Regions from separate parts of the Vibrio kasasachensis genome, predicted to be linked through region 2. Evidence: riboswitches for the same ligand, from Rfam matches in the RefSeq annotation. Region 2 holds a riboswitch; the other holds the start of a gene.

Region 1 (7,756 bases), on a different contig from region 2:
GGTCGCAAGCGAGGGAATGAAATGGAGTAGCGAGTTTGCCAATATGTACGCTCGAGATAGTTCAAGTGTGCGGCAACATAAAAGCAATCAGTGCGCCAATCATCTAAGCCAATCAAGGCTCCTATTCCAATTTTATCTATTCCAGCCTTGGCCAGCCTATCCGGCGTTTCCAAACGAAACTCAAAATTGGTTTTATTGCCACGCAAGTGATGTTGAGCGTAAGTGGATGGATGATAGGTTTCTTGATAGACCATGACAGCATCAAGCCCGAGAGTCTTCAACTCTGCGTATTCATGCTGCTCCAAGGGCTGAACTTCCATTGCCAAATAGTTAAACTGAGATTTGATAACCGGTAGCACCTCACGAAAATAATCCATGCCAACCTTTGTTTCATGCTCGCCCGTTACCAGTAAAACACTATCAAATTTCATCTTCTTGATAGCTTCGATCTCAGCTTCAACCTCTACTTGATTGAGCGTACGCCGTCTAATACGGTTCTCCATTGAAAAACCACAATAGCTACAAGCATTAGCGCAAAGGTTTGAAAGATAGAGAGGAATATACAACGACATGGTGTTGCCGAAACGCTTTCTAGTTAGAGCGTAAGAAGCTTGTGCCATCTGCTCTAAGTAAGGTTCCGCAGCCGGTGAGATAAGAGCTTTGAAGTCCTCTAAATCTCTTTTTGGTTTGGATAGCGCACGCTCTACGTCAACAGACGTTTTGCTTAGAATCGCTAACGAAATATCATCCCAATCCAACTGTCCAAATTTCTCAATAAAACTCATATTCTATCTCACTGATCTAAAAATGAGGTTAACGGACTTGATGCAACAGCATGGGAAACCTGACCAGCTAGACCAGATTCGAAGGCCATACGCCCGGATTGCACAGCCAATTTGAAAGCCTCAGCCATCGCAATTGGATTGCTTGCTGCTGCAATGGCAGTATTAACGAGTACTGCATCAGCCCCCATTTCCATGGCTCTCGCAGCATGCGAAGGCGCACCAATACCTGCATCAACAACCACTGGCACTTTTGCTTGATCAATGATTATTTCTAAAAAGTCATGTGACGCAATTCCCCTATTTGACCCAATCGGGGCACCTAGAGGCATAACTGCAGCACAACCGACCTCTTCCAATCGTTTACACAACACAGGATCGGCATGGCAATACGGCAGGACAACAAACCCATCTTTGACCAATTGTTCTGCTGCCAATAATGTTTCAATTGGATCTGGCATCAGGTACTTAGGATCAGGATGAATTTCTAATTTAAGCCAATTAGTTCCTAGAGCCTCTCTTGCTAAGTGAGCAGCGAAAATCGCGTCTTGTGCATTCTTTGCTCCGGAAGTGTTTGGCAACAAATTAACGCCGAATTCAACTAAGGGCTTAAGAATGTCATCGTTGCGATCATTTATATCAACCCGTTTAAGAGCCATGGTGGCTAACTGTGACCCAGAAATACGAATCGCTTGTGCCATTAGTTCACTGTTGGCAAACTTACCCGTACCCGTGAACAAGCGAGATTGAAAAACTTTGTCTGCAATTTTAAGCATGGTCTACCCTCCGGCAATCGCTTGAAATAGTGATATAGCATCACCTTGGTTTAACTGTTTAGTTTGCCATTCACTTTTTGGTACCACTTGATTGTTGATTGCGAATACACAACCTTGGTCAGGCAAATCGAACTCAGTAATGATCTTCATTAAACTAATATCAACTGCGACTACTTGCGGTTGCTGATTAATCAGTATCGTCATGGTGGTCATTGTCCCTCTCCCAGATATGCGCTTTCCTTACTACTGCATACCAAACATTGCATATCCTGTGTGATTGAAATGCTCTGCCAAAGCAGCGTTTTTCCGTCAAACAAATGCAATTGGCCGGTAGCCACGCTGAATTTTTCAAGAGCCAATTTTTGTATCGCTGCTATAGCTTGGTAATTACCTAAAGTACCGACAATCGGTCCGATAACTCCCATCTGGCTACAAGATTGACCATTTTTCAGCTCATCGAATGGGTACAGACAGCGATAGCAAGCGGTTCCGTTTACATAATCAAACACAGCAAACTGCCCCTGCCATCCTATTGCTGCCGCAGAAATCAAAACTGTTTTTTGCTCAAAGCAAACTCGGTTGATCATCTGACGTGTCGCAATGTTATCAGTACAATCAAGTACGACATCAGCAAGCATCACCTCTAACTCAAGTTGTCTTTCATCTAAGCGATGATTAAGGGTTCTCAGTCGTACATCTGGATTGAGCGCAACTAATTGCCCAGCGATAGCATCAACTTTCTGCTTACCAATGTCACAATGCCGATATGCCACTTGCCTTTGTAGGTTGCTGCTTTCTACGCAGTCGTCGTCAACCAACACCATGTGACCAATACCTGCCGCCGTCAAATAGAGAGATGCAGCACTCCCTAACCCCCCACAACCAATTACTAGCACATGAGAGTTAGATAGTCGTTGTTGACCCTCTTCACCAAATTCAGGTAGTGCAATTTGCCTTTGGTAGCGAGTAAACGCTTGATCAGTTAGCACGAGCGCGCTCCTTTCTTTCCCCATTTTCCTGCATTATGCTGGCAAAACGCTGTAGAACTTGGGCTGGGTTATCCGCTAAAGTTATTGCTCGAACGACCGCAAGGCTTGAAACACCGCATGACCAAACATCGTGTGCATTGTTCAAATCAATACCACCAATCGCGATGGTAGGATATCCGTAACGGACCTCACCACCATTCAAATCCTGATCTCCATAAGGAATTGTGTCGATTAACGCTTGATACAGCGAAAGACGAACTAACCCTTGTGGCTTTGATGGCATTTTTTTGGTCGTGGTGGGGAATATATGCCCAAGTGCTATATAGCTTGGTTTAAGCTGTATAATTCTCAATAGTTCATAGTATCCATGTGTCGATAGTCCAAGCTGAACATGTGCATCACGTAACTTCTCAAGGTTAGAGTGTTCCAAATCTTCCTGACCTAAATGCACACCAAATGCCTGATACTTAATTGCAAATTGCCAATGATCGTTAATAAACACTTGTGCTTGATACTCTTTACCCAATTTAATCGCGCCGGCTATTTGCGACTCAAGATCTGAAGTATTCGGATCTTTAATTCTTAGTTGCAGTGTAGTCACACCTAATTTAAGTAATGCCTCCACCCAAGCAACATTATTAACTACAGGGTAAAGACCAAGACTCGAACGGTGCAGTTCACCAAAGGAAGGCATGTCAGTTTGCTTAGACCAACCGACAGCAATTGCCAAACGGCTGTCTTGTATAATCGGTCTAGGAAAGTTTTTATAATTAGATGGCCATGTTTCACGTGAAACATTCATTTTTGCCCGAGCGAGCGTTAACCCATCTTCAATTGGAAAGCCGAGACTAAGTAAGGCAACTAACCACGATAGATGACTCTTTGCATCAAGATGTTCCGTGTGATTTTCTGTCGATAAAGCTCGAGTTTCACCGCTTAAAGGGTGCAACCATACATCAAGTAAAGAGTTATTATCTTGCCACCCGATAATGATTTGGTTGCGACGCATTGACTGGTTACATGGTGTTATACCACTTGTGTAGCTCAAGTAAAAATCACAACCTTCAATGTCACTTGACCATAAATCTGAACCAATAGATAACGACGATTGTTCAATCACCACTTGGATATATTGAGATGGGCTAACACCCAACTCAATCTCGTTAATTACTAAGCCTTGCAGCTCAGCGACTAGCAATGCATGTTGGATCTCACCAGTTAACACTATCTGTTCAGAAGGAACGAGTATACGTACCATCACTATTCCACCTCGGTTGTAACCGCTGGGTGGTATAGCTCAGAACCCGTTGCGCGGAACTCTTCTGATTTTTGACGCATACCTTCTAAAGGATCATCAAGCATCTTAATTGATATAGCTTGATCTGCTGCCACCTGTTTAGTGTCTTTCGCATATTCACGAACTTCTTGTGAAATCTTCATTGAGCAGAATTTAGGACCACACATCGAACAAAAGTGCGCTACCTTGCCTGACTCTTGTGGGAGCGTTTCATCATGGAAAGTTCGCGCAGTTTCAGGGTCAAGAGATAGGTTGAACTGATCTTCCCAACGGAACTCAAAGCGTGCTTTTGACAATGCATTATCACGGACCTGAGCCCCTGGGTGCCCTTTCGCAAGGTCAGCAGCATGAGCGGCGAGCTTATAAGTAATTAAGCCTGTCTTTACATCTTCTTTGTTCGGTAAGCCCAAGTGCTCTTTGGGTGTTACGTAACACAGCATGGCACACCCGTACCAACCAATCATTGCAGCACCAATCCCAGAAGTAATGTGATCATAACCTGGCGCAATATCCGTGGTTAATGGACCCAACGTATAGAAAGGCGCTTCATGACAATGTTCTAGCTGAACGTCCATGTTCTCTTTGATCATGTGCATCGGCACATGCCCTGGACCTTCGATAATAACTTGCACATCATATTCCCAAGCTACTTTGGTTAATTCACCTAAAGTTCGAAGTTCAGCAAATTGCGCCTCATCGTTTGCATCGGCAATCGAACCAGGACGCAGACCATCACCTAGAGAAAGCGCAACGTCATACTTGGCACAAATTTCACAAATTTCACGGAAATGGGTATAAAGGAAGCTTTCTTGATGATGAGCCAAGCACCATTTCGCAATGATTGAACCACCGCGAGAAACAATACCTGTCACCCGCTTTGCCGTCATTGGTACATAACGTAATAACAAACCGGCATGAATAGTGAAATAATCAACGCCCTGCTCTGCTTGTTCAATTAACGTATCACGCATTACTTCCCAATTAAGAGCTTCTGCTACACCATTCACTTTCTCCAGAGCTTGATACATAGGAACTGTACCAATTGGTACAGGGCTATTACGTAAAATCCACTCACGTGTTTCATGAATATTTCGACCTGTTGATAGGTCCATGACCGTATCACCACCCCAGCGCGTTGACCAAACTAACTTCTCAACCTCTTCTTCAATAGAAGATGACACTGATGAATTGCCAATATTCGCATTGACCTTAACCAAAAAATTGCGCCCGATAATCATCGGTTCTGACTCTGGGTGGTTAATATTAGAGGGTATGATAGCGCGCCCTTCGGCGACTTCCTTTCGAACAAATTCCGGCGAGATATCTCTAGGTAGATTAGCCCCAAAATTTTGCCCTGCGTGTTGCTGATTCAGTACCTCATCACGGTATCGTACCCTACCCATATTCTCGCGGAGGGCTATATACTCCATTTCGGGAGTGATGATGCCCTGACGAGCATAATGTAATTGAGTGACTCGCTTACCAGTCCTAGCACGTTTTATACGTGGTAAATTGCCATAGCGAAGATCATCCAACGTTTCATCCTCTAAGCGCTGTTTAGTATAAACAGAGCTCACTTCATCTAAGGTTTCTGTATCTAACCGCTCATCAATCCACTGCTCACGTAGTTTAGGTAAGCCTTTATATAGGTCGATGCTATGATCTGGATCGGTATAAAATCCAGAGGTATCATAAACGTGAATAGGTTCGTTCGGCTCTAAGATCGGCGCGTCTTTAGAACCACCGATCAAACTGTCTGCTAGAGAGATTTCACGCATTGGTACACGAATATCAGGACGGGAACCCTCAACATAGACTTTACGGGAATTGGGGTACGCTTGTACCGAGAGAGTGTCTATAAACTGTTTTGCTTCCAGTCTCGCTTGCTTGCGACTCGACATAGCATTTTTCCTTATTCATTTTATTTAAATGGGATAAAAATGCTTGGCGGAACGATGTTACAAGAGGTATCGAATAGCAGGTGTGGAACACCTAGAACGACATCGATATTTTGATAGGTATACTAGAGAGACGAAGCTTACTCTAGTAGTAATATCTTCTCTTGTTCCCTTCGCAGGTATTAGCCTGATCAGGTTCAACGGATCCCGAATTAACGGTCTCAGCCAAATGGCACTCCGACAAGTGAAGCAAGTATAAGCAATTGGAAAGCCTAAACCAAGCGGACCAATTAAAAATTGCTAAATAATTGTTAACTTTTTATCAATAATTGAAAACCTAACCAAGCCGCAGAAATACTCAAAACCACATTGAGTAAGACATTAAGCCCCATTTTGAAAAATGCGCCTTGCTGCATTAGCAATACATTATCCATTGAAAAGGTTGAAAATGTGGTCAATGCGCCTAAAAATCCTAAACCAATAATTTGACGCCACGGGTCAGTGGCAATAATTTCGTTTTCAAATGCCGCAATCAACAGGCCCATAGCGAATGAACCGACGACGTTAACTGTCAATGTTCCATACGGGAAGCCGCGACCAAAAAGTGAAACACAAACTTCGGAGATTAGATAACGTGAACATGCACCAAAAGCGCCACCTAGCGCGATAAAACCCAAAATGGAAAGCTGCCCCATAAATCCCCCAAATCTTAAAGTGACTACATTCTAGTCAGAAAACACTCATATAAACACCGCTACAACTATAAATTCCAGCAGATATTACATCGTTCTTTATTCTAGAATGAAAAAGTTACAGATGTCACTTAAGACACTCTATAACGGGAAAATAGATAGTAGTGGATACGTTGAAATAGAATGCCCTTAAAAGAGCACTGATAGCACTAAGTTAAACTTTGTCATATAGGGTAGGAATCGTAGCTTTTACCCTACGTGGTGAACTGTAGAAGCAACAATCTGACATTAAGATAAAGACTTAGCTGTAATTCAAAGCAAATACGCAGTCTAACGCTTAGTGTGGGTTTGAGGTTTAGATTGACGATCAATATATGGCTAAAGTGAAGAGATTCGAAAGCTTCGCCCAACTCGTACTTTTTGGTATATGTGGGATCCGCTGCTCTGTTAACTCACTCTCCAACTACAAAAACCTCTAGGCGTAAAAAAGCCCCAGCATTTCTGCTGAGGCTTAGTATATAGCAGGGGTGGAGAGATTCGAAAGCTTCGCCCAACACGCACTATTTTGGTATTTGTGGAATCCGCTGCTTTGTTAGCTCGCTCTCCAGCTATAAACCTTTAGGCGTAAAAAAGCCCCAGCATTTCTGCTGAGGCTTGATATATGGCAGGGGTGGAGAGATTCGAACTCCCAACACGCGGATTTGGAATCCGCTGCTCTGCCAATTGGAGCTACACCCCTAGAGAAACTACACTTTATCATACTGTAGATTCAAAAAAACCCCGCTAATAGCGAGGTTTAAATAATGGCGGAGTGGACGGGACTCGAACCCGCGACCCCCGGCGTGACAGGCCGGTATTCTAACCAACTGAACTACCACTCCGCAGTGGAATACTCGTTATTTATAACAAGTGTTCATAATTTAAAGCCTGGCGATGTCCTACTCTCACATGGGGAGACCCCACACTACCATCGGCGCTATTGCGTTTCACTTCTGAGTTCGGCATGGAGTCAGGTGGGTCCGCAACGCTATGGTCGCCAAGCAAATTCTTTAATTCGGAAAGCTGGTTTCTCTAAAATAGAGAGTAAAATTCTAAATACACATTCAATCGTTCTTGCATTGAGTCCACAAAACCCCTTGGGTGTTGTATGGTTAAGCCTCACGGGCAATTAGTACAGGTTAGCTCAATGCCTCGCAGCACTTACACACCCTGCCTATCAACGTTCTAGTCTCGAACAACCCTTTAGGGCACTTAAAGTGCCAGGGAGAACTCATCTCAAGGCTCGCTTCCCGCTTAGATGCTTTCAGCGGTTATCGATTCCG
Region 2 (7,756 bases):
TTATGCCGCCGATGGTTCGGGTAAAAGTGATACCTGATATGACAATTTCAGCGACACCTAAACATGCGCAAATTAACGGTACTATTGCATTACCTTGGGGGCGAATCGTAGTTGATGAGTTACCACCAAGTGCAGTTGGTATATCAAAGGACCAAGTGATTGTCGATGCACAAGGTAAGCCTGTGAAAGATGACAACACTGTGCCATTTGATATCGAAACTAACATCGATATTAGTATTGGTGACGATTTTAAACTGTCTGCTTTTGGGCTTGAAGGTGGTCTGGTCGGCAAGCTCAATGTGACACAGAAAAACAAAGGTCCGTTCATCACTGGCGAAGTTAACATTGTGGATGGTTCCTATACATCATTTGGACAAGATCTGTTGATATCGGAAGGTAAGATTTTGATGAATGGTCCGGTGGATCAACCCTACGTCCAAATCAAGGCGATTCGTAACCCAGACAATACACAAGATGATGTCACCGCTGGAGTGAAAGTGATTGGTCCAGCTGATGAACCTCAGCTGACCATTTTCTCTGATCCAGCCATGCCACAAGCGAATGCACTCTCTTATCTATTACGTGGTCAAGATATTGATGGTGAATCAGGTGGTAACGCAATGACCACCACCCTAATAGGGTTAAGTTTGGCCAAAAGTGGTAAGGTGGTTGGTGAGCTTGGTGAAGCATTTGGCGTTCAAGATCTGCAGCTTGATACAGCGGGTTCAGGTGACGAATCCCAAGTGACGGTCAGTGGATACGTATTGCCGGGCTTACAAGTAAAATATGGCGTTGGTATTTTTGATTCAGTGGGCGAGTTTACCGTTCGTTATCGATTAATGAAGAACCTTTATCTAGAAGCTGTTTCAGGCTTAGATAGCGCGGTGGATATTCTCTATCAGTTCGAATTTGACTAAGAGGTTTGTCATGCAGCATTTAATTTTTGTTTATGGGACTTTACGACAAGGCGAGAGCAATCACGGTATTCTATCTCAAGCCCAACGTCTTGGTCAGCATGAAACACCACCAGAATACGCGCTTTATGATCTTGGTACATACCCAGCCGTAATCAGTGGACATCAGGTCATATTCGGTGAGGTTTACCTGATTGATGATGTGATATTAAAAGCGCTAGATGCGTTAGAAGATGTCCCTGTGGAATATCGTCGGGAGTTGATTGATACGCCATTTGGACAGGCTTGGATATACCTTTATCAAGATGCCTCTTTGTTAGACGTGATCATTTCTTCAGGCGATTGGTGCCAGCGTATATAATCATAATGGTCCCTTTACAAATGCGAGGAAAAGCCAATGAAATGGAAAGTACTATTACTGTCTTTTATCTTGATTGGCTGTTCATCCCAAATCACACCCACGCTTCCCGACGATGCGTCAGCTTGGCAAAGCTATGGCGAAAAACGGGCAGAAGAGGGCTATAGACTTCAATCTGAAAAAACGCTATTAGCCCACTCATTATCCGGGCAAGTACCCGCTGAGTTGTATCAAGCCTATTTAGATGGTTACGAGATAGGTAAGGAAAAATACTGCGGGCAAAATGCGCGCATGCTCGGGCGCATTGGTAAGCCATATCGTGGAATCTGCGATGATATCGATCCGTTTTTTCAATCGGATTATAATAATGCCCTTAGACAGTGGTAACTCATACCTAAGAAAATAGAAGCCAGCAATGCTGGCTTTTTTGATGTCAGGAATGACTGGTTTACTTCTGAGCGCGTTGATAAGACTCTAGAATTTCTTGACGAGCGGCTTCTGCATCTTCCCACCCATCCACTATCACCCACTTGCCGACTTCCAGTTCTTTGTATCGTTCGAAAAACTGTGAGATTTGTGCTTTTAACAATGCAGGTAGGTCATCAACATCTTGAATATGGTCGTACTCTTTTGACAGCTTGGTATGAGGTACCGCCACTATTTTCGCATCTTCTCCGGATTCATCCGTCATTTTTAGCACGCCAACAGGGCGACAACGAATAACAGCGCCAGGCATCAACGGGTAGGGCGTAGGAACCAACACGTCGACTGGGTCACCATCTAATGAAAGGGTGTGGTTCACATATCCGTAGTTACATGGGTAGAACATCGGAGCAGACATAAAGCGATCGACAAATATGGCGCCTGAATCTTTGTCTACTTCATATTTAATTGGATCTGCGTTAGCTGGAATCTCAATTACTACATACAAATCATCCGGTAGTGATTTCCCAGCGGGTACGTCATTTAAGCTCATGAGTTATATCCTTATATTTACTTGGTCAAAAATGCGTCTATTACCTTACTGGTAAATAGTGATCGATGTAAACAAACTGTTGTGAAATTTAGAGCTAAAAAAAGCGCCCTAAGGCGCTTTTCTCTATTACTCGGTGTCGCGATATTTTTCGATAAACTCTTCGACTTTGCTGACCATGTTCTTCGAACCAACCACAAATGGCACACGTTGATGTAGTTCAGTTGGTTTAATATCCATGATACGAGCAACGCCGTCTGATGCAGTACCGCCAGCTTGCTCAATGATATAAGCCATTGGGTTGCACTCGTAAAGCAGGCGTAGTTTTCCTTGTGGGTAGTTCTGTGTACTAGGGTAAAGGTAGACACCACCCTTCAATAGATTGCGATGGAAATCGGCAACAAGAGAACCAATATATCGAGATGTATACGGGCGATTACTTGCCGAGTCATTTTCTTGGCAATATTTAATGTATTTTTTAATGCCGAGAGGAAAACGGAAATAGTTACCTTCGTTGATTGAATAAATCTGACCATCTTTTGGGACCATCATATTTTCATGCGATAGACAGAAGGTACCCAAAGAAGGATCGTAGGTAAAACCGTTTACTCCGTTACCAGTGGTGTAAACCAGCATGGTTGATGAACCATAGATAACGTAGCCAGCAGCGACTTGCATGTTGCCTGGTTGCAGGAAATCTTCTTGTGTTGGTGGGGTGCCAATCGGTGATACACGGCGGTAAATTGAGAAAATGGTGCCAACAGAAACGTTCACGTCGATATTGGATGAACCATCAAGAGGATCCATCAATACAACATATTTTGCGTTTTTGTTGAGCTCTTTATTAAATGCGACAGCTTCATCTTCTTCTTCACTGGCAACACCACAAACTTGATCACGAGCCTCTAAGGCGGCCTTGAACTTATCATTAGCGTATAGGTCAAGTTTTTGCTGCTCTTCACCTTGTACGTTTTCTGCGCCTACAGATCCTGTGATATCCGCAAGACCAGCTTTATTAATTTCTCGGTTTACAATCTTAGCCGCTAAGCGAATAGAAGAGAGTAACGAAGAAAGGTCGCCACTTGCGTGAGGGAAGTCTGCTTGTTTCTCAACGATGAATTCGCCAAGGGTGCGCATTCCAGACATGATATTTCCTTTTTTAAGTTTAGCTATTGGGGCTTAATAACTGATGGGCTTTCGGCGAAGCCTCATCGGTTTTGTTACGTTCGATAGGTTGAACGAATGATTATTAGGTAAGTGTAAGTCGTATATCTTTTTATGGGTAATGAAGTAACTGATTGAGATCTCGTTTTATTTACTTGCTGGATAAGGAGTCTCATGCCGTAAAATGAATGGCTAAATACTCATCAAATAAAGCGTTTTAGTCGTATTAGCGTGATCAAAATGGTTCGCTTTTGCTGCTATTGTCGCCATAATGAGTCGGTAATTTTCGCGTAGAACAAGGTTAAGTTTATGCATATTCATATCTTGGGGATCTGTGGCACCTTTATGGGTGGTGCGGCAACGTTGGCTCGTCAACTTGGTCATAAAGTCACAGGTAGTGACGCAAACGTTTACCCTCCCATGAGTACAATGCTTGAAGCTCAAGGTATTGAAATTATAGAAGGTTTCGACCCTTCGCAATTAAGCCCTGCACCAGACCTAGTGGTCATTGGCAACGCGATGAGTCGCGGCAATCCGTGTGTGGAATATGTACTCAATAGTAACCTTCGTTATACCTCAGGACCGCAGTGGTTACAGGAGTTTTTGTTGCATGACCGATGGGTACTTGCGGTGTCAGGTACTCATGGTAAAACCACCACCTCAAGTATGTTGGCTTGGGTATTAGAAGATTGCGGATATCAGCCAGGTTTCTTAGTGGGCGGTGTATTAGGTAATTTTGGTATTTCTGCTCGTTTAGGCGAAAGCATGTTTTTTGTGGTGGAAGCTGACGAATACGACAGTGCTTTTTTTGATAAGCGTTCAAAGTTTGTTCATTACCATCCGCGTACTTTAGTCATCAATAATCTTGAGTTTGATCATGCAGACATCTTCGACGATCTTGAAGCGATAAAGCGTCAATTTCATCATTTAGTGCGCACGGTTCCGGGCAATGGTCGCGTCCTTTCACCGAAGAAAGATCAGGCGATTGAGGATGTATTAGCGCGTGGTTGCTGGAGTGAAAATGAGTTCACTGGTGAGCAAGGTGATTGGCGAGCAGAAAAAGTGAAAAAAGATGGCTCAGAATTTCATATTTTCTTAAAACAACAGCAAGTTGGTACGGTAAAATGGGGTTTGGTTGGCGATCACAATGTTGATAATGCATTGATGGCGGTTGCTGCTGCACGTCACGTTGGTGTTGCGCCTGATCTTGCCTGTGAAGCTCTGGGTAAGTTTATTAACACAAAGCGTCGTTTAGAATTTAAAGGCACGGTGAATGGCGTGTCGGTTTATGATGACTTTGCTCATCACCCAACGGCGATTGAACTGACACTAGGTGGATTACGTAACAAGATTGGCGAAGATAAAATTATCGCGGTTTTAGAGCCTCGTTCTGCCACCATGAAACGTGGAGTACATAAAGACACGTTAGCCGCTTCGCTTCACAGTGCCGATCAAGTTTTCCTATACCAACCAGATAGCATTGATTGGTCGGTGGAAGAGGTAGCGAAACAGTGCCGCCAGCCAGCGAGCACCAGTGCTAACATTGATTTATTAGTTGCAGAAATTGTCGCAAGCGCAAAGTCCGGAGATCACATTTTGGTGATGAGCAATGGTGGCTTTGAAGGTATCCACGACAAACTATTAGCGAGCTTGGCGGAATAAATAGCATGACAAAGCACAGTGACAAAGCGATCACATTGGCGTTTACCGGAGCTTCAGGGGCGCCTTATGGTTTACGTTTATTAGAATGCCTGCTAGCAGCAGACTTCCAAGTCTATTTACTAATATCGTCAGCTGCGCGAGTTGTGATGGCTACCGAGCATAACTTAAAGCTCCCCAGTGGTCCTGACGCTGCAAAGCAAGCACTGGTTGAGCATCTCAACTGTGACCCTGCTAAATTAGTTGTCTGCGGTAAGGATGACTGGTTTTCACCAGTAGCTTCAGGCTCTGCCGCACCAAAACAGATGGTGGTTTGTCCTTGTTCCGCGGGTAGCGTTGCTGCGATTGCCCACGGCATGTCCGATAATCTGATTGAACGCGCGGCAGATGTGGTAATGAAGGAGCGCGGGCAGTTATTGTTGGTGGTACGTGAAACCCCGTTCTCTACGCTGCATTTAGAGAACATGCACAAGTTGTCGCAAATGGGGGTGACTATTATGCCTGCCGCGCCAGGTTTTTATCATCAGCCTAAAACCATCGAAGATTTAGTCGATTTTATGGTCGCGCGCATCTTGGATCATCTTGGTGTTGAGCAAGGTCTGGTACCACGCTGGGGCTATGACCAACGCTTATAGCAATCTCAATTGTTTAGCTGTTCAATTTTCTAGCGATTGTATATAGCTATTGATAGGTGGAATGATTACAATCCATTCCATACTCATCGGGGAGCAAAGTGGTAGAACACTAGCTGAGATCGACATTTTGTCGGGACCCGTGGACCTGAACCAGATAATGCTGGCGTAGGAATTGAGTCAGGATAATTGATTATTACGGAAAATTAAGCCTCGACCTCAAACCTGTGCCGCTCAACTTCGGAGAGCGAACAGTGAAAACCACTCTAACAGCCCTAGCGATCGCAAGTGCTTCTTTTTCTGCTTTGGCGGCAGACAATACCTTAACCGTTTATACCTATGATTCCTTTGCTGCAGATTGGGGGCCAGCTCCCGCGGTCAAAAAAGCGTTTGAAGCTCAATGTGGTTGTGAGCTTAACTTTGTTGCTTTAGATGACGGTGTTTCTATTCTAAATCGCCTTCGATTGGAAAACGGCAAGAGCAAAGCAGATATTGTGCTAGGTCTTGATAACAACCTAATGACAGAAGCAAAGAATACCGGTTTGTTGACTGCGCACTCAGTTGATACCTCGATGGTGACGATTCCGGGGGGCTGGCAAGATAAAACGTTTGTGCCATATGACTTTAGTTACTTCGCTTTTGTTTACAACACAGAGAAGCTGACCAACCCACCAAAGAGCTTAAAAGAGTTGGTTGAACAGCGTGATGATTTGAAAGTGATTTATCAAGACCCACGTACATCAACACCAGGACAAGGCTTTATGCTATGGATGAAATCAATCTATGGTGATGATGTCTCACAAGCTTGGCAAAAGCTGGCAGGTAAAACGGTAACGGTCACCAAGGGCTGGTCAGAAGCGTACTCTATGTTCTTAAAAGGTGAGTCTGATATGGTGTTGTCATACACCACTTCACCGGCTTATCACATCATTGCTGAAGATGATAAGCGCTTTGCAGCTGCGAATTTTGCTGAAGGTCACTACACCCAAGTTGAAGTCGCTGCGAAAGTTAAAGGCTCTAAAAACGAAGCGTTAGCTGATCAATTTATGCAGTTTATTTTGAGTGACGGTTTCCAATCAGCAATGCCGACCGGTAACTGGATGTACCCAGTCACCGATATTAAATTGCCACAAGGTTACCAATCACTCACTGTGCCTGACAAAGCGCTAAGCTTCACTTCCGATGAAGTGGCAACGCAACGCAAAGCATGGATCCGTGAATGGCAAAATGCTCTAACGCGCTAAGGTGTTTGTTTGAACCGTACGCCTAAAATAGGGTTTTGGGTCGCGATGTTTATCGCGACCTTTGTCTTCTCAGCCCTTGCCGCTCTGTTTATGGCGGCACCTTCCCTCAACGTGTTGCAAGTGTGGCAAGACCCGTATTACCGCCACGTCACTCAGTTCAGTTTTTACCAATCATTGTTATCAACGCTGTTAAGTGTAGGTTTAGCGTTGCCGGTAGCACATGCGTTGTCTAAACGCGATTTCAAAGCGAAAAATTTGCTACTTAAGTTGTTTAGTTCGACGCTAGTTTTGCCAGTGTTAGTTGGCGTTTTTGGCTTACTCGCCATTTATGGTAATTCAGGGCTAATGGCTGATTGGCTTGCTCAGTTTGACCAAGCGTTGCCCTTTTCGATCTATGGACTAAACGGAATTTTACTCGCGCATGTCTTTTTCAATTTACCTTACTCGGCGAGGTTATTGCTGCAATCATTGGAAGCTATCCCACAAGAACAACATAAGTTGTGTGCGCACCTTGGCATGAGCCAGTGGCAAAAATTCAAATGGGTTGAATGGCCGAGATTAAGACAGCAGCTTCCCCATGTGTCAGGCTTAGTGTTTATGCTTTGCTTTACTAGTTTTGCCACGGTAATGGCGTTAGGCGGCGGTCCAAAATCAACCACCATTGAGCTTGCGATCTACCAAGCAATTAAATTCGATTTTGATTTACAAGCCGGTGCTTTGTTAGCTATTTGGCAAATGTTGCTGTGTGGTATTTTAGCGTTAGCAATCCAAAAATTAGCAAAGCCTGTTGCGGTCACTGCGGGGGCGACCAC

Evidence for each region. Region 2 has a riboswitch for thiamine pyrophosphate ahead of thiB (thiamine ABC transporter substrate binding subunit). Riboswitches for the same ligand answer to the same signal wherever they lie in the genome.
Region 1: linked by a shared signal. The riboswitch ahead of thiC (phosphomethylpyrimidine synthase ThiC) and the one ahead of thiB (thiamine ABC transporter substrate binding subunit) in region 2 are both predicted to bind thiamine pyrophosphate.

What each region holds. Positions count from the first base shown of each region.
Region 1 covers NZ_JAKJTB010000022.1:86,171-93,926, forward strand. Annotated here, with positions in the region: gene thiH (2-iminoacetate synthase ThiH) at 1-785, opposite strand, end outside; gene L4C38_RS17825 (thiazole synthase) at 794-1,558, opposite strand; gene thiS (sulfur carrier protein ThiS) at 1,562-1,771, opposite strand; gene L4C38_RS17835 (HesA/MoeB/ThiF family protein) at 1,768-2,547, opposite strand; gene L4C38_RS17840 (thiamine phosphate synthase) at 2,537-3,808, opposite strand; gene thiC (phosphomethylpyrimidine synthase ThiC) at 3,808-5,745, opposite strand; TPP riboswitch at 5,894-5,992, opposite strand; gene crcB (fluoride efflux transporter CrcB) at 6,054-6,437, opposite strand; tRNA gene L4C38_RS17855 (tRNA-Trp) at 7,097-7,173, opposite strand; tRNA gene L4C38_RS17860 (tRNA-Asp) at 7,239-7,315, opposite strand; rRNA gene rrf (5S ribosomal RNA) at 7,360-7,475, opposite strand; partial or broken rRNA gene L4C38_RS17870 (23S ribosomal RNA) at 7,582-7,756, opposite strand, start outside.
Region 2 covers NZ_JAKJTB010000021.1:72,746-80,501, reverse strand. Annotated here, with positions in the region: gene tamB (autotransporter assembly complex protein TamB) at 1-917, shown strand, start outside; gene L4C38_RS17330 (gamma-glutamylcyclotransferase family protein) at 928-1,275, shown strand; gene L4C38_RS17325 (DUF2799 domain-containing protein) at 1,312-1,659, shown strand; gene ppa (inorganic diphosphatase) at 1,721-2,248, opposite strand; gene fbp (class 1 fructose-bisphosphatase) at 2,375-3,391, opposite strand; gene mpl (UDP-N-acetylmuramate:L-alanyl-gamma-D-glutamyl-meso-diaminopimelate ligase) at 3,719-5,071, shown strand; gene L4C38_RS17305 (flavin prenyltransferase UbiX) at 5,077-5,703, shown strand; TPP riboswitch at 5,781-5,892, shown strand; gene thiB (thiamine ABC transporter substrate binding subunit) at 5,955-6,944, shown strand; gene thiP (thiamine/thiamine pyrophosphate ABC transporter permease ThiP) at 6,954-7,756, shown strand, end outside.